Regions from separate parts of the Pseudonocardia sp. Ae717_Ps2 genome, predicted to be linked through region 3. Evidence: riboswitches for the same ligand, from Rfam matches in the RefSeq annotation. Region 3 holds a riboswitch; each other region holds the start of a gene.

Region 1 (9,526 bases), 760 kb from region 3:
GCTCGGGCGGACCCGTGCGACGCTGGTGAGATGCGGGTGGAACAGGCCAGGTGCGTGCTGGCGATCCTGCGCACGGGCTCGTTCCGGGACGCCGCCCGCGATCTCGGGATGAGCCAGTCCACGCTCAGCGAGGCGGTGCGCGCGCTGGAGCGGGAACTGGGTGTACAGCTGCTGCACCGCAGGCGGCGCGGGGTGTCCGCCACCGAAGTGGGCGCGGCGGTGCGCCCGCAGCTCGAACACATCGCGCGGGCCGCGGCAGAGGTGCAGAACACCGTCGCGGCCTTCTCCGAGGCCGAACGCGGGCGGCTGCGCGTCGGGGTGGTCACGGCGGCGGCGGGCACCGTGCTGCCCGCCGCGATCGGCGACCTGCTGGCCGGACGTCCCGACCTGGAGCTGCAGGTCTCCTCGACCGGCTCGTCCGAGATCGGGGACGCGGTCGCCGCGGGCAGGCTCGACGCCGGGCTGATCACCGTGCTGGCCGGCGCGCCGGCGCCGCCCGGGCTGACCGTGGTCCCGTTGCTGCGGTGCCCGCTGGTCGTCTGTGCCCCCCTCGGACACAGGTTCGCCGACCTGGCCGAGGTGCCCGCCGCCGAGCTGGCGACCGAACGGCTGATCGCCTACCGGCCCGGCTACCTGATGCACGATCTGCTCGGTCGGCTGGTGGAGCTGCAGACCGCGACCGTCGTCTACCGCACCGACGACACCCGCACCGCGCTGGCCATGATTGCTGCGCACGTCGGCGTCACCGTGCTGCCGGAGCTGTCGGTGCCCGACCCGCAGGGGTTGCTCCGCCGCCCGTTGGCCCAGCCGCACCCCGAGGTGCTGGTCGCCCTGGTGCACGCCCACGACGACAAGGACCCGGCCGTGGCGGCGTTCGGCGAGATCCTGCTGCGGCACGCCCGCGCATCGGCTCACGACGGCACGTCTGGCAGCACGAGCGTGCGGTCCTCGGTGTAGGCCGCGCGGAGCGCTCGCCCGCCGTCCCGCGGGCCGACGGGTGGACCGCAGCACTCACCGCGGTCTCGGCCACGCCGTCGTCCTGCACCCGATCGACCGTCGCGGATGCCGGGCTCACTGCGCCGGGCCGGTGGGCGCCGCGAACAGCTCGGCGTCCGGGAGCACACCGAGGGCGATGCTGATGCGATTGGTGGCGTTGATGATCGAGATGATCTGGACCGCCTCGTAGATGTCCTCGTCGGACAGCCCGACGGCCCGCAGCTCCTCGATCCGGGCGTCGGACACCTCACCCGGAGTGTGGGTCAACGTGATCGCGAGATCGGAGAGCAGACGTTCGCGGTCGGTCAGCTCCGTGACCTCGCGGTGGTCCAACGCGACACGGTGGGCGAGCCGGTGGTCACCGAGGACCTTGCCCAGGCCGTCCACGTGCAGCGCGTGGCAGTAGCTGCACCGGTTGGCCACCGAGACCACGGTGGCGACGATCTCCCGCTCACGCAGCGTCAACGTGCTCGGGCTGTCCGGTGAGCCGAGCAGCAGGGGGAAGAGGTAGGCGTTGAGTCGGGTGAAGCCGGGCCCGCCGAGAGCGAAGGCCTTGAGCCAGTTGGGGACGTACCCCTCCAGGGCCTCGGTCCGCTCGAAGAACTCGGCGATGGTCGGGGGCAGGTCCTCCGGGGCGGGGACCTTGAGACGGGAGATGCGGGTCTCGGGCAGGGTCTCGTGCGTGGTCATGATGTGGCGGCCTCTCGAGGGGTGGGGTGGCTCGGCTCAGGCGAAGAACTGGTCGTCCGGCGTGACCTGCAGGAAGATGCTGAAGCGGTTCGCCGCGGCGAACACGGACACGACCTGCACCGCCTCGAAGATCTGCTCGTCGTCGAGGCCCAGCTCACGGAGGCCGGCGATGTCCGCGTCCTCCACCTCGGTCGGACGCAGCGCGAGCTTGCTCGCGAACTCGGCGAGCACACGGTGCCGCGGGGAGAGCTCGCGAACCTCGCGGTAGTCGATCGCCACCCGGGTGCCCAGCCTGCGGTCGCCGAGCGCATCCCCGAGGCTGCCCGCGTGGTTGAGGCGGCAGTAGCTGCAGCCGTTCTCCGCCGAGGTGACGGTCGCGAGGATCTCGCGGTCGACGTAGGGAAGCAGACCCTGGTTCGGGTCGAGCAGGGCAAGCAGATAGTCGTTGAATCGGGCGGTGTGATCCCCGCCCAGAGCAAACGCACGGACCCAGTTCGGGGTGTAGCCGAGCGTCGCGGTCAGGGACTCGATCTGCCCGCGCAGTTTCGCGGGCAAACTCTCGATCTCGGGAACCCGCAGACGTGAAATCGTGTGCTGATCGAGCGCTTCGGTGCTCATGGAAATCCTTTCCACGGAGAGTGGGCGGCATTCATCGGCACATCACCGACACTGAAGAGGTGTGGGCATGCGCAGTGAGCGACCGTCACGAGAAGTGTCGGCCGAGATGGGGGTATCAGCAGGCAGCGGCCAGAGAAGGCGGCTCGCGCCGCAGGCCGGTCAGGCTCTGCGGGAACAGCTCGGAAAGATCAACAGACCGAGGAGGAGACGCGACAGAAATCGACGTGTGCGCGCGATGTCAGCGGCAGTCGAATCGTCACGCCGCGACGCTAACCGACGCGCAGTAGTTGGGGCAACCGTCGAGTATGTGCGGCGCGCCTCACCTCGATTCGGTGAAGCTGTTCCGGTGATCGGGCTTCCTGTTCGGTCGGAGTCACCCGAAGATCGGCAGCGGGTATCGCTCTCGGATCACGGGTACCTCGCGGGCCGGGACGGCGACGAGCCACGAGAACTTGTCGGGCGCACCGCGGGTGACAGCGTGACTGCGCGGATGGCACCTCGACGCCCCGGAGGACACGGGATGGTGGGACGGGTCGTCGTGGTCGGGGGCGCCGCGCGGCACCGCTGGCGAACTCACCGCACTCGCGGAGCGGCTGGGAGGGATGTCGGCACGTGGCCGGCTGGCCTGCCGTCCGGACGTCTGCGCCGTTCAGCGAACGGGTCTGTGGGCGGGATCGGCTTGACATCGGGTGCGGCGCGGAGGTTGGGTGAAGTCGTCCATCCAGAGCGGCCGAGAGAACCGGCTCGACGACGCCGCAGCAACCACGTCCCCACGGGCGCAGGTGCTTCCGCCGGAAGCGATGGGGGAGCCGTGCGCCAGTGGATCCGGGGTGTCTGGTCCCGGCGTCGGCACGTGGACTACTGCCGGACGGGGACCGCGCTCTGTCGGTGAGGACCGACCTCGACCCGCCCGTCCTCGGCGAGCTGGTCGTCGCCGAGGTCGCGCACCGCCCGGCCGCCGCGCGGTCCGTTCTGCTGCGGACCCCGCGGGTGCGTCCGGCTGTCTGACTCGTTCCCGTCCTGCCGATCTGTCGACAGACCGGCGGGACACGACACGTGAGGTCGCCATGACCGACACCCTCCCCGTGATCGACCTCTCCCGCTTCCGCGCCGGCCCCGGCGAGCGTGCCGCCGTGCTCGCCGAGCTGCGCTCCGCGGCGCGGGAGGTCGGCTTCTTCTACGTGACCGGACACGGAGTCCCGGACGAGGTCACCGCCGGGATCGACGCGCTGGCGCGGCGCTTCTTCGCGCTGCCCGTCGAGCAGCGGCTGGAGATCGAGAACGTGCACTCGCCGCAGTTCCGCGGTTACACCCGCACCGGTACCGAGCACACCGGCGGCACCGCGGACTGGCGCGAGCAGATCGACATCGGCCCCGAGCGGGAGCCGGTGACCCAGGGCCCGGGCGACCCGGACTGGGTCCGGCTGATCGGGCCCAACCAGTGGCCCACCGCGCTGCCGGAGCTGCGCGAGACCGTGCTGACCTGGCAGGCGGAGGCGCTGCGGGTCAGCCGCGAGGTGCTGCGCGCGCTCGCCGCCGCGCTCGGGCAGGACGAGGGCTACTTCGACGCGTGGTTCGACGAGGAGTCCTCCCTGCACGTCAAGATCGTGCGGTACCCCGGGCGCCCGGAACCGGACTCGGACCAGGGCGTGGGTGTCCACAAGGACTACGGCTACCTCGCGCTGCTGCAGCAGGACGCGGTCGGCGGACTGCAGGTCGAGGGCCCGGACGGGCGCTGGATCGACGCCACCCCGGTCCCCGGTGCGTTCGTGGTCAACATCGGCGAGATGCTGGAGATCGCCACCCAGGGCTACCTGACCGCGACCCGGCACCGGGTGGTCAGCCCGCCGGTCGGGGTGGACCGCTTCTCGGTGCCCTTCTTCCTCGGCCCGCGGCTCGACGCCGTCGTCGAGCCCCTGGAGCTGCCCGCCGAGCTGGCGGCGCAGGTCCGCGGGGTCAGCGAGGACCCGGACAACCCGCTGCACGCCCAGTTCGGGGAGAACGCGGTCGTCGGATGGCTGCGCTCGCACCCGCGGGTGGCCGAGAAGTACTGGTCGGACGTGCTGGCGAGGCGCGCGTGACGTCGTTCGCCACGAGGCAGCTGCACGCGGGGGCGGTCCCCGACCCCGCCACGGGCGCCCGGGCGGTCCCGATCTACCAGACCACCTCCTATCGCTTCACCGACAGCGCGCACGCCGCGGCCGCCTTCGCGCTCGAGGACCTGGAGAGCCACGCCTACACCCGGCTCTCCAACCCGACGACCGCGGTGGTGGAGGAGCGGCTGGCCGCCCTCGAAGGGGGCGCCGCGGCAGTGGCGGTGAGCAGCGGGCAGGCGGCGACGTCGCTGGCGCTGCTGAACCTGGCCCGCGCCGGGGACCACGTGGTCGCCGCGGCGAGCCTCTACGGCGGCACTCATACCCTGCTCTCCTCGACCTTCGCCGACCTGGGGATCTCGGTGACCTTCGTCGAGGATCCCGACGACCTCGACCAGTGGCGGTCCGCGATCACCGCGCGGACCCGGGCCCTGTTCGGCGAGAGCATCGGAAACCCGCTGGGCAACGTCCTGGACCTCGCCGGGGTCGCCGCGGTCGCCCACCAGGCCGGGCTCCCGTTCGTCGTCGACAACACGGTGCCCACCCCGTACCTGCTGCGCCCGATCGAGCACGGGGCGGATGTCATCGTGCACTCGACGACCAAGTTCCTCGCCGGACACGGGACCGCGATCGGGGGGATCGTGGTCGACTCCGGGCGGTTCGACTTCGGCCGCCATCCCGACCTCTGGCCGGGGCTCACCGCACCGGACCCCACCTACGGCGGCCTGTCCTTCCACGCGCAGTTCGGTCCGCTCGCCTACGCCCTGCGGCTGCGGACCCGGCTGCTGCGCGACCTCGGTCCCGCGCCCTCGCCGTTCAACGGGTTCCTGCTGCTGCAGGGGATCGAGACCCTCGACCTGCGACTGGCCCGGCACGTCGAGAACACCCAGGCCGTGGCCGAGTTCCTGGAGGCGCACCCGGCGGTGGAGGCCGTGCACTATCCGGGTCTGCCGTCGAGCCGCTGGTTCGAGGCCGGTCGCCGGTACCTGCCCGCGGGCGCGGGCGCCATCGTGGCGTTCGAGATCCGCGGGGGCCGCGAGGCGGGCGCCCGGTTCGTCGACGGGCTGCGGCTGTTCACCCACCTGGCGAACATCGGTGACGTCCGCAGCCTGGCCATCCACCCGGCGTCGACCACCCATGCCCAGCTCGACCCGGCGGCCCAGCTCGCGAGCGGGGTCACCCCCGGCCTGGTCCGACTGTCGGTGGGCATCGAGGGGATCGCCGACCTGCGGGCGGATCTCGAGCACGCTCTGGAAGGGCGAGAATGAGCACGACGGTCGTCTGGCACCAGGAGTCCCGGCTCGCGGGTCGGCGGGGTGAGCTGCACGTTCACCGCTGGTCGCCCGCCGAGAGCCCGCGGGCGGTGCTGCTCCTGCTGCACGGGCTCGGCGAGCACGCCGGGCAGTACGCCTCGCTCGCCGAGACCGCCGCCGGGGAGGGGATCGAGACCTGGGCCCCGGACCAGGCCGGACACGGTCACAGCGCGGGGGTCCGGGTGCTCGTCGAGTCGGTCGACTACCTGGTGGCGGATGCCGAGACCGTCCTCGCCGAGGCGCGGCGCAGCAGGCCCGGGCTGCCGGTCATGGTGGTCGGGCACTCGCTCGGCGCGGTCGTGGCGGCCCTGCTCGTCGGCGAGATCCGGGGCCGCGGACGCGCCGACCCGGCCGCGGACGTGGCCGGGCTCGTGCTCACCGGATCCGCGCTGCGCGGCGGTCCGAGCCTGCCGCCCGGGATCGACCCGTGGCTGCTGCGCAAGGACCCCGGCGAACTCGTGCGCGATCCGGACCAGGCCGCGCGGGTGCGAGCGGACCCACTGGTGTGGGCGGGCGGGCTGCGCCGCGAGACCCTGTCCGCGCTGGTCGCGGCCACCGCCCGCACCGCGCCGCTGCTCGCCGAAGGCGCGCTCGACCACCTGCCGGTGCTGCTGCTGCATAGCGAGGCGGACGACCTCGCCCCGGTCGCGGGCGCGCGTGAGGTGGCGGCCGCGCTGCCCCGCGGGCGGATCGTGACCTACCCCGAGGACCGGCACAACGTGCTGCACGAGCTCGACCGCGCGACCGTCCACGCGGAGCTGCTGCGCTTCGCGCACAACCTGATCGGAGCATCGCCCGCATGAGACTGGCCCGACTCGTCCCCGCCGCGGCTGCCGTGCTGCTGCTCGCCGCCTGTGGTGGTGGGCCCGCCGAGAGCGCGGCGCCGAGCACGGACACCACCGTCGACGTCCGACTGGTGCTGGAGCCCACCAGCCTCGACCTGACGACGGTGTCGGGCGCGGCCCTCGAGCAACTGCTGCTCGACAACGTCTACCAGGGACTGCTCACCCGCTCGCCCACGGGCGAGGTCGTCCCGCTGCTGGCGCGGGAGGTGCAGACCTCGGCGGACGGGCTCACCTACACCTTCCCGCTGAAGCCGAACCTGACCTTCGCCGACGGCTCCCCGCTCACCGCGGCGGACGTCGTGTGGTCCTACCAGCGGGTCCTCGCGCCGGACTCGAGGAACCCGAACAAGAAGGACTTCGCCGCCGTCGCCGGGGTGTCCGCCCCGGACCCGAACACCGTGGTGCTCACCCTGTCGAAGCGGGACGCCAACCTCACCTACGCGCTCACCAACCGGGCCGGCGCGGTGTACAAGACCGGCACCGACCCGGCGAGCCTGGCCGCCACCACGAACGGCAGCGGCCCCTACACCGTCGCGCAGTGGAACCGCGGCTCCACGATCACCTTGGCGCGCAACGAGAACTACTGGGGCGAGAAGGCCAAGGTCGCCTCGGTGGTGCTGCACTACATCCCCGACCCCAACGCCGCCAACAACGCGCAGCTGACCGGTGAGACGGACGTCGAGACGGCGGTCCTGCCGACCCTGGTGAGCACCTTCGCGGGCCGCGAGGGGCTGCGCGTCGCCGAGGGGATCACGTCGGACAAGTTCGTCCTCGGGTTCAACAACTCCCGCGGTCCGCTCGCGGACCAGCGAGTGCGCTCGGCGATCCGGCAGGCCATCGACAAGAAGGGGCTGCTCACCATCCTCGGCGGGGCGGGCCAGGTGATCGGCAGTGGGGTGGCGCCGACCGACCCGTGGTTCTCCGACCTCACCGCGATCGACCCGTACGACCCGGAGGCCGCCAAGCGGCTGCTGGCCGAGGCGGGCGTGGGCAGCGGGCTCACGCTGTCCCTGCAGGTCCCGAACATCTACCCGGAGACCATCGGCACGTACGTGGCCTCGCAGCTCGCGCAGGTCGGGATCACGGTGAACGTTCAGCCGGTCGAGTTCGCGACCTGGCTGGACAAGGTCTTCACGCAGGCCGACTACGACCTGAGCATCGTCGACCACGCCGAGGCCCGGGACATCGCCAACTACGCCAACCCGCAGTACTACTGGCGCTACGACAGCCCGGTGGTGCAGGACCTCGTGGCCCGCGCGGGGACCGCGGCGAGCGACCGGGAACGGGACGACCTGTACAAGCAGGCGGCCCGGCAGATCTCCGAGGACGCGGCGAGCGACTGGCTCTACAACCCGGGCGCCCGCACCGTGATCCGCGACGGGGTGGAGGGCTTCCCGACCAGCTCGACCAGCTCGCGGCTGGACCTGTCCGCCCTGTCCGCCACGGAATCGTCGTGACGTGATCGCCTTCCTCGTGCGCCGCACGGTGCTCCTGCTGCTGTCGCTGCTGGTGGCGAGCCTGCTCGTGTTCGGCCTGCTACGGCTGCTGTCCGGGGACATGGCGCAGGTGGTCGCGGGGGTGCAGGCCACGCCGGAGCAGGTAGAGCTGCTGCGCCAGGAGCTCGGGACCGACCGGCCCTGGGTGGTGCAGTACCTGGACTGGATCGGAGGCGCTGCGACCGGGGACTTCGGCCGGTCGGCGCTGTCCGGGGTGTCGGTGTCCGCCGAGCTGGGCGCGAAGCTGGCCGTCACGGCGCCGCTCGTCGCGGGCTCGATCCTGCTGTCCGTGCTGGTGGCGGTCCCGCTCGGGGTGCTCGCCGCGGTCCGGCACCGCAGCCGGGTCGGCCTCGGCATCACCGCCGTGTCCCAGCTCGGGATCGCGCTGCCCACGCTGTGGGTGGGGCTCGTGCTGGTGATCGTGTTCGCGGTGCTGCTGGGTTGGCTGCCCGCGCAGGGCTTCCCGACGGCAGGCTGGGCGCAGCCGGGTCGGGCGCTGCGCAGCCTCGTGCTGCCGTGCGTCACGCTCGCGCTGGCCGAGGGCGCGGTGCTGCTGCGGTTCGTCCGCACCGCCACGCTCGGCGTGCTGCACCAGGACTTCCTGCGCACCGCACGGGCGACCGGACTGACCCGCACCGGCGCGTTGCTGCGCCACGGCCTGCGCAACGCCGCCCTGCCCGTGGTGTCCGTCCTCGGGCTGCAGGCGGCCGCGCTCCTGGTCGGCGCCGTCGTCGTCGAGCGGGTGTTCTCGCTGCCGGGCGTCGGGTCGATGCTGCTGACCGACGTGGGAAACCGGGACCTGGTCAAGGTCCAGGGCGAGGTCCTGCTGCTCACCGGTGCCGTCCTGGTCATCGGATTCCTGGTCGACGTCGGGCACCGGCTGGTCGATCCGCGGCTGCGGGTGGCCCGGTGAACGGCCCGGTGAACAGCCCGGTGGACAGCTCGGTGATCCGGCGGGTGCTGCGCGAGCCGGGGGGTGCGATCGGCGCCGCCCTGGTCGGTCTGCTCGTGCTCTCCGCGCTGGTCTCGCTCGTGTGGACGCCCTTCGACCCCACCCTGGTCGACCCGGCTGCGGCGTGGGCCCCGCCGCTGACCGGCGGGCACCCGCTCGGGGCGGACGGCAGCGGGCGGGACCTGTTCAGCCAGCTCCTCGCCGGCGCCCGGATCACGGCGGTGGCGGCGCTCGCCGCGACGGTGGTCGCGGGCGTCGTCGGGGTGGGACTGGCCGCGGCGGTCGCGGTCGGGCGGCGCAGTGGCGACGTCGTCTCGCACCTGATCGACGTCCTCGTCGCCTTCCCCACGCTGCTGCTGGCGATGGTGCTCGCCGCGGTCTACGGCGGCTCGGTGGCCACGGCGGTGGTGGCGATCGGTATCGGCACCGGGGTGAACGTGGCCCGCGTCGGGCGCGCGGAGATGAGCTCGGCGCTCGGGACCGACTACGTCCTGGCGGCGCGGGCGAGCGGCGCCTCCACCTG
Region 2 (9,526 bases), 2.3 Mb from region 3:
GACCCCCGGCTGGTCGAGACGGCCAGCGCGGCGCTGGCCGCGGTGCTGCCGCCGGCCGGGGACCACCCGCCCCCGGCCGGCTGACCGCTCGCCGCTCAGGACGCCGCCCGGCGCGGCAGCCCGGGCGGGTTGATCCGGGAGTCCTGCAGCGCCTCGTTCTCCAGGTGCCACCGCGCCAGCACCTCGCCGTACTTGCCGCTCGCGATGAGCGCGTCGATCGCCTCGTGGATCGGGCCGACCAGCCCGTCGCCGCGGCGGGTCATGGCCGCGATGTCGGCCTGCACTCCCCCGCCGCCGCCGTTGAGCGAGCCGACCGCCTTCGTCGTGCCACCGGTGGCGACGTGGTAGGCGACGCCGGGGTTCGGGCCGAGGTAGGCGTCGAGGCGTCCGGAGTCCAGGGCGAGGTAGTAGTCACCGGTGTTCTGGTAGTACTGGATCGTCGCCGGTGCGACCCCCGCCGCCTCGTTCTGCCGGTTCCACTCGACCAGGATCTGCTCCTGGTTGGTGCCGGGCGCGACACCGATGGTGAGCCCGGAGATGTCGGCGGGCTTCTCGATCCGCTCCACCCTCCCCGCGTTGCGGGCCTCGAAGGTGACGGTGTCGACGCGGTAGGTCGCGAAGTCGTACTTGTCCTTGCGCTCCTCGGTCACGGTGATGTTGGAGAACCCCGCGTCGTAGGTGCCGGACTCGACCCCGAGGAACAGGTTCTCCCACGACGTCGGCTGCAGGTCGAGCCGCAGCCCGAGCGTGTCCGCGACGAGCTGGGCCAGGTCCGGCTCGACGCCGATGACGGTGCGGTCGTCGTCGGCGCGGAAGGACAGCGGCGGGTTCCCGCTGCCGGTGGTGGCCACGGTGAGCTCTCCCGACTCGCGGACCGCGGCGGGGACCGTCGCGGCGATGGCCTCGATGCGGTCCGCACGGACACGGTTCTGCTCCGGGCTGGTGTTCACCGCCGTCCCGGGGTCCACCGGGGCGGCCTGGTCGGGATCGGCGCCGGCGCAGCCGACGGCGGCGACCAGGGGCAGGACGAGGGCGACGGCCGCGAGGCGCAGGTGGCGCAGCGGCCGGGGGATCCGGGACATCGATACTCCTGTGGGGAGGTCGGCGCAGACCGGGGTCAGCGCAGGACCGCGCCGAGGAAGGCGCGGGTACGGGGTTCACGCGGGGTGTCGAGCACCGCGGCGGGCGGGCCGGACTCGACGACGCGGCCCTCGTCGAGGAACACGACGGTGTCGGCGACCTCGCGGGCGAAGCCGATCTCGTGGGTGACCACGACCATCGTCGTGCCGTCCCGGGCGAGATCGGAGATGACCTCGAGGACCTCGCCGACGAGCTCCGGGTCGAGCGCGGAGGTCGGTTCGTCGAACAGCAGCAGCTGCGGGTGCAGGGCGAGCGCGCGGGCGATCGCGACGCGCTGCTGCTGACCGCCCGAGAGCCGCCGCGGGTACTCGTCGGCCTTGTCGGCGAGCCCGACCCGGGCGAGCAGCTCACGGGCCTCGGCGTGGACGGTGGCACGGTCGCGGCGTTGCGCCGACAGCGGCGCCTCGACGACGTTCTCCAGCACCGTCAGGTGGGCGAACAGGTTGAAGCTCTGGAACACGAAGCCGATCCGGCTGCGCCGGCGCAGGATGCGCCGCTCCGGCAGTTCGTGCAACCGGTCGCCGACCCGCCGGTAGCCGATCAGCTCGCCGCCGACCCGGACCGTGCCGCGGTCGACCTTCTCCAGGTGGTTGATGGTGCGCAGCAGGGTGGACTTGCCCGACCCGGACGGCCCGATGACGACGGTGACCTCGCCGGGGGCGACGGTCAGGTCGACCCCGCGCAGCACCGGCAGCGGACCGAAGCTCTTGTGCACCCCGCGCAGCTCCACCATCGGGGCAGTGCCGGCGGCGGTCATGCCGTGGCCCCCCGCCGGCGCCGTCCGGACACCGCGGCCCGCGCGCGTTGCAACGGGGTCGGTGGCAGCGTGCGCTGCGCGCCGCGGGCGTAGTACCGCTCGACGTAGAACTGGCCGACCGACAGCGCACTGGTCAGCACCAGGTACCAGACGGCGGCGACCAGCAGCATCGGGATGACCCGTCCGGTCCGGGTGTAGATGACCTGCACCTGGTAGAAGAGCTCGGACAGCGCCATGATGTAGACCACCGAGGTGCCCTTGACCAGGCCGATCAGCTCGTTCGCCGCGGTCGGGACGATGATCCGCATCGCCTGCGGCAGCTGGATCCGCCGGAACCGGCGCCAGGCCGGGATGCCGAGCGCGGTGGCGGCCTCCAGCTGGCCGGCGTCGACGCCCAGGAACCCCGAGCGCACGACCTCGGCGGCGTAGGCGGCCTGGTGCAGGCCGAGCCCCAGCACCGCGGCGGTGACCGGGCTGACCAGCTCCATCGTGCCGAACTCGACGAACGACGGACCGAACGGGATGCCGATCGAGAGCCGGTCGTAGAGCAGGGCGAGGTTGTACCAGAACAGCAGCTGCAGGATCAGCGGCACGGACCGGAAGATCCAGATGTAGGTCCAGCTGACCGAGCGCAGCAGCGGGTTGGGCGAGAGCCGCATCACCGCGAGCACCGTGCCGAGCACGAACCCGACGACGATGCCGAGCACCGTGAGCTGCAGCGTCAGCAGCACCGCGTTCACGATGGACGGGGCGAACAGATAGCGGCCGACGGTCGGCCAGTCCCAGGCCGGGTTGGTGACCAGCGCGTTGACCGCCATCGCGGCCAGGACCGCCACCACCGCGGTCCCCGCCCACCGCCACGGGTGCCGGGCCGGGACGACCCGCAGGCCGGCGTCGTCGTCCCCGGTGGGCGGGACGGCGCCCGGGGCGGCCCGGGCCTCGGTGCGGCTGCTCACGCGAAGCCCCCGGTCAGGTACTTCTCGAACGGGTGCGGCCCGACCGTCTCCGGGTGCAGGGTCCGGTCGTAGAGCGGCGTGTAGCCCGCGGCGAGGTAGAGGTGGCGGGCCTCGGGCTGGCGCGGACCGGTCGTCAGGTAGATGCGCCGGTAGCCGCGGGCGGCGATCGTGTCCTCCAGCTCGGTGAGCACCCGGCGGGCCAGGCCGCGGCGGCGGTACGCCGAGCCGGTCCAGATCCGCTTGAGCTCGGCGGTGTCGGAGTCCCACCGGCGGAAGGCGCCCCCCGCGACGGGGGTACCGCCGTCGAGCAGCAGGACCACCCCGCCGGACGGTGGGGCGAACCGGCTCGCCTCGCGGAGGGTCTCGGCGTCGAGGTCGCCGAGGGTGTGGCCGTAGCGGACGCCGTACTCCTGGTCGAGCTCGACCAGCATCGGGCGGACGAGCGGGTCGGTGTAGGCGACCCAGCGGACCTCCGGGCGGGCGGAGGTGGTGGGCGGGGCGGGGTGGAGCGCGGTCACGGTGGGGACCTCTCGGTGCGAGCGCTGCCCTCGGGCAGGCGGGGACCGGCCGGCCGCGGTGGCGGGCGGTCCGGTGCGGGGCACGGGTGGAGAGGTCAGCGACAGAGCGCGGCGCCGGTGCGGCACAGGTCGACGTGCCGGCGACGGACCCAGCGCAGCCGGATCCGGGCCCGCTGCCCGGCGTCGGGCCGGTGCCTCGCGGGGCGGTGGGGCATCGGGGTCTCCCATCGGACCCGGCGGTAGCACCCTGCCCGGAACGGGGCGGGTTGCTGCGGCGTCGACGAGCCGGGACTCTCGACCGCTCTGGATGGACCTCACCACTGCAGCCGACGCACCGATCCGGTGTCAAGCGCGGACCGGGAGATCGGTCGTGGCATCACAGTGGGACGGCACGGTGCCCGGGCGCAGTGGCGCACCCCGTCGGCGCGGGCGGATCGCCGGACGACCCACCCGCGCCGCGGAGCGGGGTGCTCAGGTCGCGGCGGCCTCCTTCACCGCCGCCCCGACCCGGGCCCGCAGCTCGGCGAACTCCGGCGAGCCGCGCAGCGCCTCGGCGTCCACACCGGAGCGCGGCAGGTCGATCCGCAGGTCCAGCGCGATCCGTCCGGGGCGGGCGGTGAGCACCACGACCCGGGAGCCGAGGAACACCGCCTCGTCGGCGGAGTGGGTGACGAACACGCTGGTCCGGCCGGTCTCGTGGCTGACCCGGCGCACGTCGTCCTGCAGGCGTTCGCGGGTGAGCGCGTCGAGCGCGCCGAAGGGCTCGTCGAGCAGCAGCAGGTCCCGGTCGGCGGCCAGCGCCCTGGCGATCGCGACCCGCTGCTGCTGGCCGCCGGAGATCTCCCAGATCCGCCGGTCCGCGACACCGGTGAGCCCGACCCGCTCCAGCAGCCCCTCGCGGGCCACGGGACGGTCGGACAGGTTCACCCCCGCGTACTTCAGGGCGAGGTCGACGTTGCCGCCGACGCTGCGCCACGGGAACAGCCGCGGCTGCTGGAACACCACGCCGGCGCCGACACCCGGCTCGGGTGCCCGGCCGGCGACGGTCAGCGTCCCGTCGGTGGGCCGCTCGAACCCGGCGACCAGCCGGAGCAGAGTCGACTTGCCGCAGCCCGAGGCCCCGACCAGCACCAGGAACTCGCCGCGCTCGACGGTCAGGTCGAGCGGTCCGAGCGCGTGGACCCGGTCCCGGCGGCCCGGGTAGGAGTGCCCGAGCCCGGACGCGGCGATCGCCGGCACTCCCTCCCCCGCCGCGGCCCCGGTGTCGGGGTCCGTATCAGTGTCGGTGTCGGCGTCGGTGTCAGCCTGCGGCGAGGACATCCGGGAGACCCTTCGTGTAGATCGCCTTCTGGAAGGTCGCGAGGTCCGGCGCCGTGGGGATCTGCTTCTGCGCGGCGAGGAACTGGGCGGCGCTCTGCAGGTTCTGGGCGAGGTTGCCCGGGGCGCCGTCGGTGCCGAGCCACTCGGCGGAGGCCAGCTCCTGCGGGGACAGGAACACGCCCTGCTTCAGCTGGGACGCGGCGTTCTCGGGGGTCGTGCCGATCTCGGCGGCGACGGCCTGCGCGGCGGCCTGCGGGTCGTTGCGCACGGTCTCCAGGGCGCGGGCCTCGACCTTGCGCCAGGTGTCGACGACCTCGGGGTGCTGCTCGGCGAACGGGGTGGAGACCACCCCCCAGGTCGAGGGTCGGCTTGCCGGCCGTGGCCAGCTCGCGGCTGGTGACCAGGGTCTTCCCGGTCTTGCGGAGCTCGTCGAGGGTCGGCAGCCAGGTGTAGACGGCGTCGACGTCGCCGCGCTCCCAGGCAGCCAGCGCGGCCTGCGGCTGCAGGTCGATCAGCTGCACGTCGGTGGGCTTCAGACCGGCACGGTCGAGGGCGGCGAGCAGGCTGTAGTGCGAGGTGGACGCGAACGCGGTGGCGACCCGCTTGCCGCGCAGCCCCGCGACGTCGGTGATCCCGGTGGCGTTGCGGGCGACGAGCGCCTCGTTGTCGCCGGCGACGTCGAGCACGAACGCGACCTGGTACGGGATGTTCAGCGGCGCGGAGAGCCCGCGGGCGACCGGGCTGGACCCGATCGCACCGAAGTCCAGCTCACCGGCGACGAACGCGGTGTTGATGTCCGCGCCGGAGTCGAACTTGGTCCACTGCACGTTCCAGTCGGGCAGGGCGTCCTCCAGCCAGCGGTTGTGCTTGGCGACCAGGTCGCCGCTGGGGAAGCTCTGGTAGGCGATGCGGATGGTCGGCTTGCCGGAGTCCTGCCCGGCAGGGCCGACGGCGCAGCCGGCGAGGACGCCGACAGCCAGCAGGCCCACGAGCAGTGCGGTCAGTCGGGTGCGGATGGTCATGCTCGTCCCCTCCACGGAACGGTGCGGCGCTCGACGGCGCGCAGCAGCGCGTCGATCACCAGGCCGGAGATGCCGATCGCGAAGATGCCGACGAGCACGACCGGGGTGTTGTTGTAGTTGCTGGCGTCCTTGACCATCCCGCCGATGCCGGGGATGCCGTTGAACAGCTCGGCCGCGACGACCGAGGAATAGGCGATGCCGACGGCCAGCCGGATGCCGGTGAAGGTCTCCGGCAGCGCCGACGGGACGATGACGTCCCGCACCACCTGGCCGCGGGTCGCGCCGAGCGCGCGGGCCGCCTCGACCAGCCCGACCGGTGCGGCGGCGACGGCCGCCGTGGTGGCGACGGCCGCCGGTGGGAAGGCGGCGAGCGCGAGCAGGGTGATCTTCGGTGCCTCGTCGATGCCCAGCCAGATGACCAGCAGGAAGAGGTACGCCAGCGGCGGCAGTGCCCGCAGGAACGTCAGCCACGGCTCCAGGACCCGGCGGACCCAGCCGACGGTGCCCATGAGCAGACCGACCAGCACACCGACGACCACACCGAGGACGACACCGGCCAGGACCCGGCGCAGGGTCATGTAGAGGTGCTCCCACAGCAGGTAGCCGCCGTAGCCGCGGGTGCCGTCGTGGGTGGTCGACACCTCCACGAACGCGCGCCACACCGTCGACGGGTACGGCACGAACGTCTCGTTCCAGACCCCGCTCGCCGCGGCGGCCTGCCAGACGGCGAGGAACACCAGCACCGACAGGACCGGCAGCAGCGCGGTACGGGGGTCGAACGCCAGGCGGCGCGGGGACGGGGGTGCGGCACGAGCCGCACCGGACGGAGTGTCGGTGGACGCGGACACGGTGGACCTCTCGGCGGGCACGGGGCGCGGACCGGCGCCGGGGTGGGCCGGGTCGTCCGCGCGCGGACGACGTGCCGGGGGCGGCCGCAGGCGCGGCCGTCGGCACGGGTGCGGACGAGGGCTCCGTCGTCTGAGGGCTCGCCGGTCACGGTTCGGGTGCAGCTCGCCCTCCACCGGGGCCCGCGGGAGCAGGGGCCGGCGGGCCGGACGGGGCGTGCACGGTCAGCGGCAGCCGACCGTGCACGGGGGACGGTGGCCGGACGTCGCGCGTCCTGCCGTCGTCCCCGCGGCACCGTAGAACAGATACCGGACGGCTGTGCCGCGGACAAGGACGGACCCACTGTCAGGAACACCACGCACCGGCCCCGTAACACCGGCCGGACCGTCCCGGTCTCCCGACCGGCGGGGCGGAGACCCACGTTGTCCGGACCGCGACCGTCGTTCGTCCACCGACCGGACGGGGGGGGCGGGCGTGGCTTGCCGCCCGTGGAGCGGATCAGACACGATCGCTCCCATGACCGGAACCGCGCGTCTCGTCGCGCGCCTGCACGTGGACCTGGGTCGTACCCGGTCCGCACTCTGTCGCTGACCCGGTCACCCCCTCGGCCCGCAGCCCCACCGCACCCCCGCCCGGCGGCGGTGCCGGCCCGCTGCGCGCACGCCCGTTCCCGCCGCACCGACCTCGTCCGGGAGGACACCCATGACCGCAGTCCGTCCGAAGCAGACCGTCGTTCCGTTCGTCGTGCACTCCGAGGGCACCGGGGTCTTCCAGACCCTGCGCCCCGAGGGCGACGTCGGGCACGTCTTCACCGCCGACGCCTACCCGGCCTTCGGCGGCGCCGACTCCGCGCCCAGCCCGCTGTTCTACGCACTCGGCTCCCTGACCTCGTGCAACCAGGTGACGGCGAGCCTGGTCGCGAAGGACCTGGGGATCCGCCTGGGCCACTGGACCTTCGAGGTGCGCGGTGACCTCGACACCGCGGTGCTCGTCGGTGGCGCCGAGGGCAACGCCAACTTCGACCGGGTGCAGGTCCGGGCCACCGTCGAGACCGACGCGACGCCCGAGCAGTTCGAGCGGCTGGTGTCGGAGACCGCGCGGCGGTGCCCGGTCACCCAGCTGTTCGAGCGCAGCGGCCTGGAGTTCGCCAACGACTGGACCCCGGTGGCGCTGCCCGACGCCGGCTGACCCGGCACCGCCGTCCCGCTCCCCGCACCGCACGGGCGGGCCGGTCGCGCTGGACCAGTGCGACCGGCCCGCCCGTCGCGCCGGGCACCGGCCGGTGGGAGGGGCCGGGGTCAGGCGGCGGCGGTGAACCCGGCCGCACGGCCGGCGTCGTCGGGGCCCCACAGCGTCGTCGACACCTCGCGACGCACCAGCGGCACCACCTCGGTCGCGAACCGGGTCAGCACCTCGTGCTGGCGTGCGTAGGGCAGCACCGGGTTGACCGACACCGACTGGACGTCGTGGCCGTAGGCCCCGTGGTAGTCGAGGATCTTCGCCGCGACCCGCTCCGGGCTCCCGACCAGCGCGGGGCCGTGCGCCACCGCCTCCTCGACGGTCGCGAACGAGGTGGCCTTGCCCGGACGGTCGTCCCCGGCGTGCGCGGCCCGCATCTTCGCGGCGAACCCCTCGTAGACCGGGCGGTACTCCGCGATCGCCTCGGCGTCGGTGTCGGCGAGGAACAGCCCGCCCGAGCCGGAGCCGACGTAGCCCAGCGCCGGGTCGTGGCCGTGCTCGACGAGCTTCTCCCGGTAGCGGTCGATGAGGACGCGGTAGTTCTCCCGCGGCTGCAGCGCGTTCGCCGAGAAGATCGGGTCGCCCCAGCGGGCGGCGAGGTCGACGGCGACGGTCGAGGTCGCCGAGCCGTGCCAGATCCGGAACGGGCCCGCGAACGGCCGTGGGAAGGTCGTCACGCCCGCCAGGTCGGCGTGGTGGGTGCCCTTCCAGTCCACCCCGTCCTCACGCAGCAGGCGGCGCAGCAGCTCGTAGTTCTCGGTGAGGTACTCGTACTGGCGGCCGAGCTCGAGCCCGAACATCGGGAAGTGCCGGTCCTCGTTGCCCTTCCCGATCACGATCTCCAGCCGGCCGCCGGAGAGCTGGTCGACCGTCGCGTAGTCCTCGGCCACACGGACCGGGTCGAGCAGCGACAGCACCGTCACCCCGGTGGAGAGCAGGATCCGGGACGTGGCCTGGGCGATCGCTCCCAGCAGCACGGTGGGCGCGGACGAGACGAACTCTCCGGCGTGCCGCTCGCCGACGGCGTAGGAGTCGAACCCCAGCCGCTCGGCGAGCACCGCGGTGTCCACCACCCGACGCAGTCGCTCGTGGGTGTCGACGATCTCGCCGGTCACCGGGTGCGGGGCGTGCGGAACGATGTCGAGAACCTGGAACCTCATGGGAAGCACCGCCTCACGCGCGGCCGCGCCGCACGCGTCGTCATCGGACGTGCCGGGTGGGGCCGGGCGCCGGCGGAGCGCGGGTGCGCCGGGGGCGTCCCGGCCGGACCGGGCCGTCGCGCGGTCCCGCGGACGGGCGGCGCGGCGGGGCGGCCGGCACGACGTCGACGGTAGCAAGCAGCACCGGGGTTGCGCCCCCGTCGCGCGCGGGGTGAGGATCGGCGGGCGACGGCGTCGCCCCGGGCCGGACCCGCTCGGAGCGCACCGCCCGACCCGCGCCCCGGCCCGCCCACGTCCCGCGTCGGGCTCGCCGGGAGCGCACACCCCTCGCCCGGCCCGGTCGTCGCGACCGCCCCGGGCACGTCCGGAGGTCTGCCGTCGTGCCCGTACCGCTGTCCGTACTCGACCTCTCCCCGGTGCCGGCCGGTTCGACCGTCGCCGACGCCCTGCGGGACACCCTCGACCTGGCCCGCTCCGCCGAACGGGCCGGCTACGCCCGGTTCTGGCTCGCCGAGCACCACCTCAACCCGGGCGTCGCGGGGGCATCGCCCGCCGTCCTGATGGGCGC
Region 3 (9,526 bases):
TGGTCGGCCTGCTCCGGGTCGCGGCCCTTGCGCTCGGCGAACTCCTCGGCGAGCTGGTCGGCGCGGTAGCGCTTGTGGCAGGACTCGCACTCGACCAGCGGGTCGGAGAAGGTGCCGACGTGGCCCGAGGCGACCCAGGTCTGGCGCGGGAGGATGACCGAGGAGTCCAGGCCGACGACGTCGTCGCGGCCGGTCACCATGCTCTTCCACCACTGGCGCTTGATGTTGTCCTTCAGCTCGACGCCGAGGGGCCCGTAGTCCCACGCCGACCGGGTACCGCCGTAGATCTCACCGGAGGCGAAGACGAATCCGCGCCGCTTGGTCAGCGCGACGATGGTCTCGATCTTGGCTGAGGTGGGCTTGCTGGCCACTGGCGGCGCTCCAGAGAAGGTGGTTCGGAGGTCCCCGGATACGGGGCATCCCAGATTACCGACCCGCCATGTATCCCCACTCCCTGCCCCTGCCCCCCGACCCCGCCGCGGTGGCTCCGCCCGACCGACCTCGCACAGGTTCCTGCGACCTCGCACCGTGTGCAACGGCTGCGAGGTCGCAGGACGGTGCGCGAGGTCCGAGGGTCAGCTCAACAGGCTGGGGTGGTGGACGGGCGCGGCGCCGGGGGTCACGGTCACCAGGGACTCGTAGGTCGCCTCGGTGGTCGTGTCGGCCTCGGCCAGCAGCGGGTGCACGTGCTCGCGGACCTCGAACGGCCCCAGGGCACGCCGGTAGGCGTCGACGGAGTCGAAGCGGACGGTCAGGACCCACTGCCCGGCGTCCTCGATCGCCCGGCCCGCCTCACCCCCGCGGAAGCCCGGCCGGGCGGCGAGGAGTTCCAGGGCGCGGGCCACACGCGCGGTGAACGCGGCCTCCTCGGAGGGAGACACGCGGAAGCGGCAGACCAGCAGCACGGCGCGACGATAACGAACACGCCTACCATGTCGGGTGCGGCCTGTACGGCACAGCAGCGCCGGAGGGTGTGGCCGCCGCCTCCGGGGGAACGGACGGGTCCACCACATGTCTGCCGCAGCCCAGACCACGCACGCACCGGGAGCCGGCCCGGGCGCGGACGACGACCACCACCCCGCGCCCGAGCCGGGCCCGACCCGCGACCCGCGCACGCTGGCCGCCGCGGGCGACCTGCTGCGGGCACTCGCCGCACCGGTCCGGATCGCCATCGTGCTGCAGCTGCTGGAACACTCGCGGTGCGTCCACGACCTGGTGGACGCGCTCGGGGTCACCCAGCCCCTGATCAGCCAGCACCTGCGGGTCCTCAAGGCCGCCGGGGTGGTCGAGGGCGAGCGGAAGGGCCGCGAGGTGCTGTATTCGCTGGTGGACGACCACCTGGCGCACATCGTGGTGGACGCCGTCGCCCACGTCGAGGAGGACACGTGACGGAGACGACCGGCCGGACGACCGCGGCGGCGGTCACCGAGCGGTCCACCGCCGGGCCGCGCGGCATCCGCGCCACCCGGCAGCGGGCCGCCGTCACCGCGCTACTGGACCGGCTGGACGACTTCCGGTCCGCCCAGGAGATCCACGAGGAGCTGCGGCGCGCCGGCGAGGGCATCGGCCTGACCACGGTCTACCGGACCCTGCAGACCCTCGCCGACGGCGGCGAGGTCGACGTGCTGCGGGTCGCGTCCGGCGAGGCCGTCTACCGGCGCTGCGAGACCGAGCACCACCACCATCACCTCGTGTGTCGCCGGTGCGGCGCCGCCGTTGAGATCGAGGGGCCGGCGGTCGAGTCCTGGACCGAGTCGGTCGCCCAGAAGCACGGCTTCACCGAGGTGTCGCACACCCTCGAGATCTTCGGCCTCTGCGGCCGCTGCTCGGCGGGCTGAGGCCCGGGCTCAGTCCCCGCAGCCGGGGACGGCGGGCAGCTCCCGGTCGCGGGCGAACGGGTCCGCCGGGCGCGGGTCCGGGGTCGGCGCCCACCGGCCGTCGACGAGGGCGTAGGTCCAGGCCGGGCCGCGCCGTGCCAGATCGGTCAGCGCGTCGACCAGCCGGTCGACGTCGGAGGAGCCGGTGCGCAGGCCCAGCGACGCGCGCACGGCGTCGCGGCCGCCGGTGAGCCGCGCCAGCAGCGGGTGGGCGCAGAACCGGCCGTCGCGGACCCCGATGCCGTACTCGGCCGACAGCGCCGCCGCGACCAGCCCGGCGGGCAGCTCGCCCAGGGTGAACGAGACGGTCGCGGTGCGGTCGCCCGCGTCGTCGAAGCAGGACAGGGCCCGCAGGCCGGGGACCGTCGCCAGGCCGGCGTGCAGACGGTCGGCGAGCTCGCGCTCGTGGGCAGGCACGATGTCGTCGATCAGCGGGTCCAGGGTCCGGCAGGCCGCGCCGAGTGCGGCGGTACCGAGGACGTTCGGGGTGCCGCCCTCGTGCCGCTGCGGCGACGGCAGCCACTCCGTGACCGTGCCGCCGCCCGGGCCGTCGGCGACGGACACGGATCGGACCGCTCCCCCGCCCGCGACGTGCGGTTCGGCGGCGTCGAGCCAGTCCCGGCGGCCGACGAGGACCCCGGCGCCGTAGGGCGCGCAGAGCTTGTGCCCGGACAGCGCGACGTAGTCCGCGTCCCACCCGGCCAGGTCGACGCGCCGGTGCGGGGCGAGCTGGGCGGCGTCGACGCACAGCCGGGCACCCGCGGCGTGCGCGATCCGCGCGATCTCGGCGACCGGGAGGAGCTCGCCGGTCACGTTGGACGCCCCGGTGACCGCGACCAGCGCGGCGTCGGGACGGGCGGCGAGCTCGGCCCGCAACGCATCGAGCGTCGAGGCAAGGGTGGCGGCGGCGGGCACGACGCGGTGCTCGCGGTCGCGCCAGGCCAGCAGCGTCGCATGGTGCTCCAGGTCCAGCGTCACCACCGGGCCGGGGACGGCGCGGGCGAGCAGGCCGAGCGCATCGGTGGTGTTGCGGGTGAACACCACGACGTCGTCGGCGCGGGCCCGGACGAACCGGGCGACGTCGGCGCGGGCGTTCTCCACGAGCGCGGTGCAGACCTTCGAGGTCCAGCCGGCGCCGCGGTGCACGCTGCCGTGGTACGGCAGCACCTCGGCGACGTGCGCGGCGACCGGCTCCAGCGCCGGCGCGGACGCGGCGGAGTCGAGGTCGCAGTAGCGGGCCCACCGGCCGTCGACGAGCGGGACCGTGAGGTCCGCACCGACGACGCGGGGCAGGGCGTGCTGGACGGGACGTGGCAGGGCGAGGGTCATGATCGGGCCTCCGGCCGATCTCGGGGACCCGGCGTGGCGCACGGATCCGCGCTTGCCGACTGCGGGTGTCGCGTCGGCCCGGTCATCACCCGGGGCACCCCACCGCGGAGGAGGGTTGCCGTCCAGCGAGCCGGGGCTTCGCGCTGGCACTCGTGACCTTCGGCGACGAAACTAGCAGACCGTCTCAGATGGAGACACGTGAGCATCGCCACCCCGGATAGCGTCTGACCGATGACGGACACGCACCCCGCGCCCACCACGGTCCGGCGGATCGACGTCCCGGAGTCCGGCGAGCTGGCCCAGCTCGCCGCCGTCTTCGAGGACCTGCAGTACGTGCTGCGCTGCTGCGAGCACCTGGTCACCGCCCTGGGCGGACCCGAGTCCGGGCCGGTGCGGGTGGACGCCGACCCAGCGCTGGTCGAGGCCCTGTGGACCGGCGCCCTGATCGGCTACGTGCGGTGCTTCTCCGGCCGGACGAAGACGCTGACCACCGACGACCTGACGTCGCTGGAGCTCGACGGGGACGTCAGCGGGTTCCACGACATGGTGTTCAAGCTCCGCGACCACTACGCCTCCCGGCACGTGAACCCGCGCGAGTCGTACTCGATCGGCGTGGCCCAGTCCAACGACGGGACGCCCCGGGGCGTCCCGTCGTCTCCACCCCGCGCCCGCTCGTCGACGAGACGACGGTCCGGCTGCTCGGCCGGGTCGCCTACAGCCTGTCCGGCCTGGTGGACGCCCGGATGAAGAAGTCCCAGAACGACGTCCTCGGCGTCGCGCACGGGATGACCGCGGGCCAGCTGGCGGGGCTGCCGCTGGTGCACCTCGACGGCAGCGGCGAGGCGGCCCCGGAGGACGCGGTGACCCGGGACGGCACCGCGGACGGCCCGGGGAACTGATCCCCGCCGGATGCATCATCCGGCGCACAGCGGCTACCCGGTCGGGACACATCCCGACGAGAGGTGACCTCATGACCACTCGCACGACGACGTCCGACGCCGTCCGCACCGCCCTGCACGGCCTGGAGTTCCCCGCCGGCAAGGACGACCTGGCGTGGACCGCCGAGCGCAACGAGGCCGACGCCGCGACGGTCGAGGCCCTGCGGGCGGTGCCGGCCGAGGAGCACTACGCCTCGATCGCCGCCGTGGTGGCCGCCGTGGACCTGGCCGACGACGACCCGGCGCGCCAGACCTCGGGCGACACCGCGGACGAGTCGGCCGAGGAGACCGAGCAGCTGCGCGCGCAGCGGCGCACCGAGCACACCCGTCCCGGGCTGTCGGAGTCCACGAAGGACGTGGACCCGGTCAACCCGATCGCCGAGGAGCTCGGCACCAACCGCAAGAAGTGACCCGCGCGGCCGGGGCGGGCACCGCCCTGGCCGGCCGGTCAGCCGCCGACGAGCTCGGCCCGCATGCTCGACGCGGAGGACACGACGAGCATGAGCAGCGTCCCCATCGGACCCTCGCCCAGCCCGGCCGCGGGGAAGGCGTAGCGCAGCGTCACGTCCCAGCCGCGCTCGCCGCGCACCACCCGGGGCGTGCCGAACAGGCCCTCCCCCACCCCGAGCCCGACCCGTCGCGGCACGTCGTGCTCCGGGTCGGCGGAGTCCGGCAGGTCCCACGCCACGACGCAGGTCAGGTTGAGGACGGGCAGCCCCTCCTCCAGCTCCGTCCCCTGCACCACGCACAGCACGCCGCCGTGGGCGAAGGTCAGCGCGCCGTCGTCGTCGGCGGTGACGTCGTGGAACCGCTCCAGCGCACCCTTCGCGGTGGCGAGCATCCCCGTGATCACATCGGTGGTCACGGTGTCACCCCCGTCGCGGCGTCGCCCGTCGCGGCGTCCACGGCCCCGCCGAAACGCCGGTCCCGGCGTGCGTAGATCTCGATCGCCTGCCATATGTGGCGCCGGTCGAAGTCCGGGAACAGCGTGTCCAGGAAGACCATCTCGGCGTAGGCGCTCTGCCAGAGCAGGAAGTTCGAGGTCCGCTGCTCCCCCGAGGAGCGCACGAACAGGTCGACGTCGGGCATGTCCGGCTCGTCGAGGTGGCGGGCCAGCATCCGCTCGTCGATCTTGTCGGGGTTGATCCGGCCCTCGGCGGCGAGCCGGGCGATCTGGCGCACCGAGTCGACGATCTCGGCGCGGCCGCCGTAGTTGACGCACATGGTCAGATTCAGCACGTCGTTGCCGCGGGTGCGCTCCTCGGCGATCTCCAGCTCCTTGATCACCGAGCGCCACAGCCGCGGGCGGCGGCCCGCCCAGCGGACCCGGACCCCCATCGCGTCCATCTCGTCGACGCGGCGGCGGATGACGTCGCGGTTGAAGCCCATCAGGAACCGGACCTCGTCGGGGCTGCGCCGCCAGTTCTCGGTGGAGAACGCGTACGCCGACAGCCAGCGCACACCGAGGTCGATGCAGCCGCGGGCGACGTCCATCAGCGACGCCTCGCCCCGCTTGTGCCCCTCCGTGCGGGGCAGACCACGGGCGTTGGCCCAGCGGCCGTTGCCGTCCATGACGAGGGCGACGTGGCCCGGCACCAGCTCCGGCGGGATCGCCGGGGGCCGGGCACCGGACGGATGCGGTGCGGGAGGCTGGAACGGCACGTCACCGACCCTACGTCGGGGCCGATGGCCGGGCTCGGCCGCGGTGGTCGGGCTCAGTCGCGCTGGTCGGGCCGGGGCCAGGCCGGCACGGCCGGGTCCTCCAGCCGCTCGATGGTCTCGCGCAGCCGGCGCATCCCGCGGTGCCCGTGGACCCGGTCGACCTCCGACAGCGGTTCGGACTCGTCGGGCCGGATCACCGGCAGCATCGGGATGGCCGGCCAGGCGCCGTCCTCGGTGCGGGCCCGGACCTGACGCATCGCACGGGTCGGCCCGTCCTGCGGGGACTCCGGCATGACCTCGGTGCGGGCCGGGAGCTGCTGGGTGGGCGGCACCGGGATCCGCTGCGTCGCGGCCGGGAGACGATGGGTGCGAGCGGTGTGGTCGTCGTCCGGCGGCGGTGTGTGGGGTCGGTTCACGACTGCCTCTCCGACGGGGCTGGGGTCCCCTCGATCACAGGAGGATAACGAGACCGCGCAACCGGTTGCCTGTCCTGAGCGACGTTCACCCGGTGGAGTCGGCGGAAGCGCCGTGCGCCGCGACCGGCGGCACCGCGGCGGGCGGCGCACCGGGAACGTCAACCGCTCGACGAAGCATACGGGCCGCTCACGGCAGCCCGATCGGGACACCGGGCCGATCGCACTAGTCGGACAGCGCGTCCGGAGGTGTCGGCGCACCGCCGTCCGGCGGTTCCGGGGCGGTCCCCGGCGCACCCGGCGCGACGACGGCGGCGGGCCGGACCCGGGCGCGGCGGTCGACCAGGGGCAGCGAGCGCAGCTGGCGCTCCAGGTGCCACTGCAGGTGCGCCGCGACCAGGCCGCTGGCCTCCCGCCGGGTCGGGGTGCCCGAGGCGTCGGCGGTGTCCCAGTCACCGTGCAGCAGCGCCATGAGCAGGGCCACCGTCTCGGGGGCCGGGGTGACCGAACCCGGCGGGCGGCAGCGCGGGCACACCATGCCGCCCCCGGCGACGGTGAACGACCGGTGCGGGCCGGGCGTCGCACAGCGCGCACAGTCCGACAGCGACGGCGCCCACCCCGCATGGCTCATGGCCCGCAGCAGGAACGCGTCGAGCACCAGGGCCGGTTCGCGGGCGCCGTCGGCCAGCGCCCGGGTGGCACCGAGCAGCAGCAGGTAGACCCGCAGGCTCGGCTCGCCCTCCTCGGACACCAGCCGGTCCGCGGTCTCCAGGATCGCGCAGCCGCAGGAGTAGGCCGACCAGTCCGCGACGATCGCCGGCGCGAACGCGTCGACGGTCTGGGCCTGGGTGACCACGTCGAGCGTGCGCCCGGTGTAGCACTGGACGTCGACGTGGTTGAACGGCTCCAGCCGGGCGCCCCACCGCGACCGGGTGCGGCGCACGCCCTTGGCGACCACCCGGATCTTGCCGTGCTGACGGGTCAGCATCGTGATGATCCGGTCCGCCTCGCCCAGCTTCTGCACCCGGAGCACGATCCCGGTGTCGCGGTAGAGCTGGGCCATCCACCCAGTCTAGGTTCTCCTCAGAACCCCAGCTTGCGCAGCTGCTTCGGGTCCCGCTGCCAGTCCTCGGCGATCTTCACGTGCAGGTCCAGGTGCACCCGGGTGCCCAGCAGCTTCTCGATCTGGCGACGGGCGTCGCTGCCGACCTGCTTGAGCCGGGCACCGCCCTTGCCGATCACGATGCCCTTCTGGCTGGACCGCTCGACGTAGATGATCGCGTAGATCTCCAGCAGGTCCTTCTTCTCGATCGTCTCCTCGACGACGACGGCGATCGAGTGCGGCAGCTCGTCGCGCACGCCCTCCAGCGCCGCCTCCCGCACGAGCTCGGCCACGAGCACGTCGGTCGGCTCGTCGGTGAGGTCGCCGTCCGGGTAGAGCTGCGGGCCCTCCGGCAGCAGCCCGACCAGCAGGTCCGACAGCAGCGAGACCTGGAAGCCCGACTTCGCCGAGGTCGGCACGACCTCGGCGAAGTCCATCAGCGCCGCCACCTCGGTGAGCCGCTCGGCGACCTGCTCGGGGCGGGCGGTGTCGGTCTTGGTGACGACAGCGACCACCGGGGTGTGCGCGGCGATCCGGCTCAGCTCCTCGGCGATGAACCGGTCGCCCTTGCCGACCTTCTCGTTCGCGGGCACGCAGAACCCGACGACGTCGACCTCGGACCACGTCTCGCGCACCAGGTCGTTGAGCCGCGACCCGAGCAGGGTCCTGGGTCGGTGCAGGCCCGGGGTGTCGACCAGGACGATCTGGGCGTCCGGTCGGTGCACGATCCCGCGGATCGCGTGCCGGGTGGTCTGCGGGCGCGAGGAGGTGATCGCGATCTTCTCCCCGACCAGCGCGTTGGTCAGGGTCGACTTGCCGGCGTTGGGCCTGCCGACGAAGCAGGCGAACCCGGACCGGAAGCCCTCGGGCTGTGCGCCGGTCATGCCGCACCGAGCCGGTCGAGGATCTCGCGGCCGATCGGCAGCGCCGCCGTCGCCGCCGGGGACGGTGCGTTCAGCACGTGCAGGATCGAGCCGGGGCGGCCCGCGCCGTCCGGACCGGCCTGGTCGAGGAACAGGAAGTCGTCGACCAGCGTGCCGTCGGCCTTCACGGCCTGGGCCCGCACCCCGGCGCCTGCCGGGTGCAGGTCGGAGGCGGTGACCTCGGGCAGCATCCGCTGGATCTGGCGGACCATCGCGCGCGTCGACAGCGAGCGGCGGACCTCGCCGATGCCGTAGCGCCAGTGCGTGCGCGCCACCTTCACCATGCCCGGGTAGGTCAGCGTCCCCAGCAGCTCCTTCGGCTTGACCGTGCGCCAGTCGTAGCCCTCGCGGGCCAGCGCGAGCACGGCGTTCGGGCCGGCGTGGACGGTGCCGTCGATGCCGCGGGTGGCGTGCACCCCGAGGAACGGGAACGCCGGGTCCGGGACCGGGTAGATCAGGCCGCGGACCAGCGAGGCGGCCCGCTCGGAGAAGCCGGAGTACTCGCCGCGGAACGGGATGATCCGCACACCGGGGTCGGCACCGGCGAGGCGGGCGAGCTCGTCGCAGCGCAGTCCGCCGCAGACCACGGCGCGGGTGCCGAGCAGGTCACCGCGGGTGGTGCGCACGACGACGTCGGACGGGCGGCGGGCGAACCCGGTGACGGTGCGGCCGAGGTGGACCTCACCGCCGTTCTTCTCCACCAGCTCGCCCAGCTTCTCCGCGACCAGCCGGTAGTCGGTGATGCCGGTCGAGGGCACCCAGAGCGCGGCGAGGCCACGGACGTCGGGCTCGTAGGTGCGGATGCCGTGCTCGTCGAGGCGGTGGTTCTCCACGCCGTTGGCGTCGCCGCGGCGGGCCAGCTCGTCGAGCCGGGGCAGCTCCTCGGGCTCGGTCGCGACGACGAGCTTGCCGCACACCTGGTGCGGCAGGTCGTGCTCGCGGCAGAACGCGATGGTCTCGGCGCAGCCGGCGACGGCCAAGCGGGCCTTGTAGCCGCCGGGCGCGTAGTAGAGCCCGGAGTGCACGACGTTGGAGTTGTTGCCGGTCTGGTGGTTCGCCAGGCGCTGCTCGCGCTCGACGACGGCGACGCTCAGCCCGTTGCGGGTGGCGGCGTACGCGGTGGCCAGGCCGACGATCCCGCCCCCGACGACGACGAGGTCGTAGCGCGGTGTCGCGGGCAGCCCGGTCACCGGGCACGCTCCGCGGGGATGGTCGTGCGGGCAGCCATCAGGTCCTCCTCGCGTCCCGCCCGCGGCGGGACGGTCACGTCCGTCGGTCGTTC

Evidence for each region. A riboswitch is a leader RNA that binds a small molecule or an ion and turns the genes downstream of it on or off. The one in region 3 is predicted to bind S-adenosylmethionine.
Region 1: linked by a shared signal. The riboswitch ahead of Ae717Ps2_RS10845 (isopenicillin N synthase family oxygenase) and the one ahead of Ae717Ps2_RS07405 (aminotransferase class V-fold PLP-dependent enzyme) in region 3 are both predicted to bind S-adenosylmethionine.
Region 2: linked by a shared signal. The riboswitch ahead of Ae717Ps2_RS36190 (GNAT family N-acetyltransferase) and the one ahead of Ae717Ps2_RS07405 (aminotransferase class V-fold PLP-dependent enzyme) in region 3 are both predicted to bind S-adenosylmethionine.

The regions. Positions count from the first base shown of each region.
Region 1 is NZ_MCIS01000001.1:2,284,994-2,294,519, forward strand. It holds gene Ae717Ps2_RS10830 (LysR family transcriptional regulator) at 31-957, shown strand; gene Ae717Ps2_RS10835 (peroxidase-related enzyme) at 1,072-1,686, opposite strand; gene Ae717Ps2_RS10840 (peroxidase-related enzyme) at 1,723-2,304, opposite strand; gene Ae717Ps2_RS40310 (putative leader peptide) at 2,493-2,564, opposite strand; SAM riboswitch class I at 3,019-3,111, shown strand; gene Ae717Ps2_RS10845 (isopenicillin N synthase family oxygenase) at 3,372-4,385, shown strand; gene Ae717Ps2_RS10850 (O-acetylhomoserine aminocarboxypropyltransferase/cysteine synthase family protein) at 4,382-5,665, shown strand; gene Ae717Ps2_RS10855 (alpha/beta fold hydrolase) at 5,662-6,513, shown strand; gene Ae717Ps2_RS10860 (ABC transporter substrate-binding protein) at 6,510-8,012, shown strand; gene Ae717Ps2_RS10865 (ABC transporter permease) at 8,014-8,964, shown strand; gene Ae717Ps2_RS10870 (ABC transporter permease) at 8,961-9,526, shown strand, end outside.
Region 2 is NZ_MCIS01000001.1:3,857,296-3,866,821, forward strand. It holds gene Ae717Ps2_RS17605 (LysR substrate-binding domain-containing protein) at 1-84, shown strand, start outside; gene Ae717Ps2_RS17610 (ABC transporter substrate-binding protein) at 96-1,082, opposite strand; gene Ae717Ps2_RS17615 (amino acid ABC transporter ATP-binding protein) at 1,118-1,897, opposite strand; gene Ae717Ps2_RS17620 (amino acid ABC transporter permease) at 1,894-2,853, opposite strand; gene Ae717Ps2_RS36190 (GNAT family N-acetyltransferase) at 2,850-3,371, opposite strand; SAM riboswitch class I at 3,593-3,685, opposite strand; gene Ae717Ps2_RS17630 (ABC transporter ATP-binding protein) at 3,843-4,691, opposite strand; gene Ae717Ps2_RS38335 (hypothetical protein) at 4,672-5,040, opposite strand; partial or broken gene Ae717Ps2_RS40425 (ABC transporter substrate-binding protein) at 5,135-5,713, opposite strand; gene Ae717Ps2_RS17640 (ABC transporter permease) at 5,710-6,561, opposite strand; gene Ae717Ps2_RS17645 (OsmC family protein) at 7,262-7,747, shown strand; gene Ae717Ps2_RS17650 (LLM class flavin-dependent oxidoreductase) at 7,858-8,958, opposite strand; gene Ae717Ps2_RS17655 (LLM class flavin-dependent oxidoreductase) at 9,339-9,526, shown strand, end outside.
Region 3 is NZ_MCIS01000001.1:1,522,701-1,532,226, reverse strand. It holds gene Ae717Ps2_RS07425 (glycine--tRNA ligase) at 1-371, opposite strand, end outside; gene Ae717Ps2_RS07420 (antibiotic biosynthesis monooxygenase) at 576-905, opposite strand; gene Ae717Ps2_RS07415 (helix-turn-helix transcriptional regulator) at 1,012-1,389, shown strand; gene Ae717Ps2_RS07410 (Fur family transcriptional regulator) at 1,386-1,838, shown strand; gene Ae717Ps2_RS07405 (aminotransferase class V-fold PLP-dependent enzyme) at 1,848-3,206, opposite strand; SAM riboswitch class IV at 3,250-3,364, opposite strand; gene Ae717Ps2_RS07400 (hypothetical protein) at 3,438-3,953, shown strand; gene Ae717Ps2_RS38130 (hypothetical protein) at 3,950-4,105, shown strand; gene Ae717Ps2_RS07395 (DUF2795 domain-containing protein) at 4,177-4,554, shown strand; gene Ae717Ps2_RS07390 (hypothetical protein) at 4,593-5,009, opposite strand; gene Ae717Ps2_RS07385 (isoprenyl transferase) at 5,006-5,806, opposite strand; gene Ae717Ps2_RS07380 (hypothetical protein) at 5,860-6,222, opposite strand; gene recO (DNA repair protein RecO) at 6,446-7,282, opposite strand; gene era (GTPase Era) at 7,303-8,205, opposite strand; gene lhgO (L-2-hydroxyglutarate oxidase) at 8,202-9,434, opposite strand.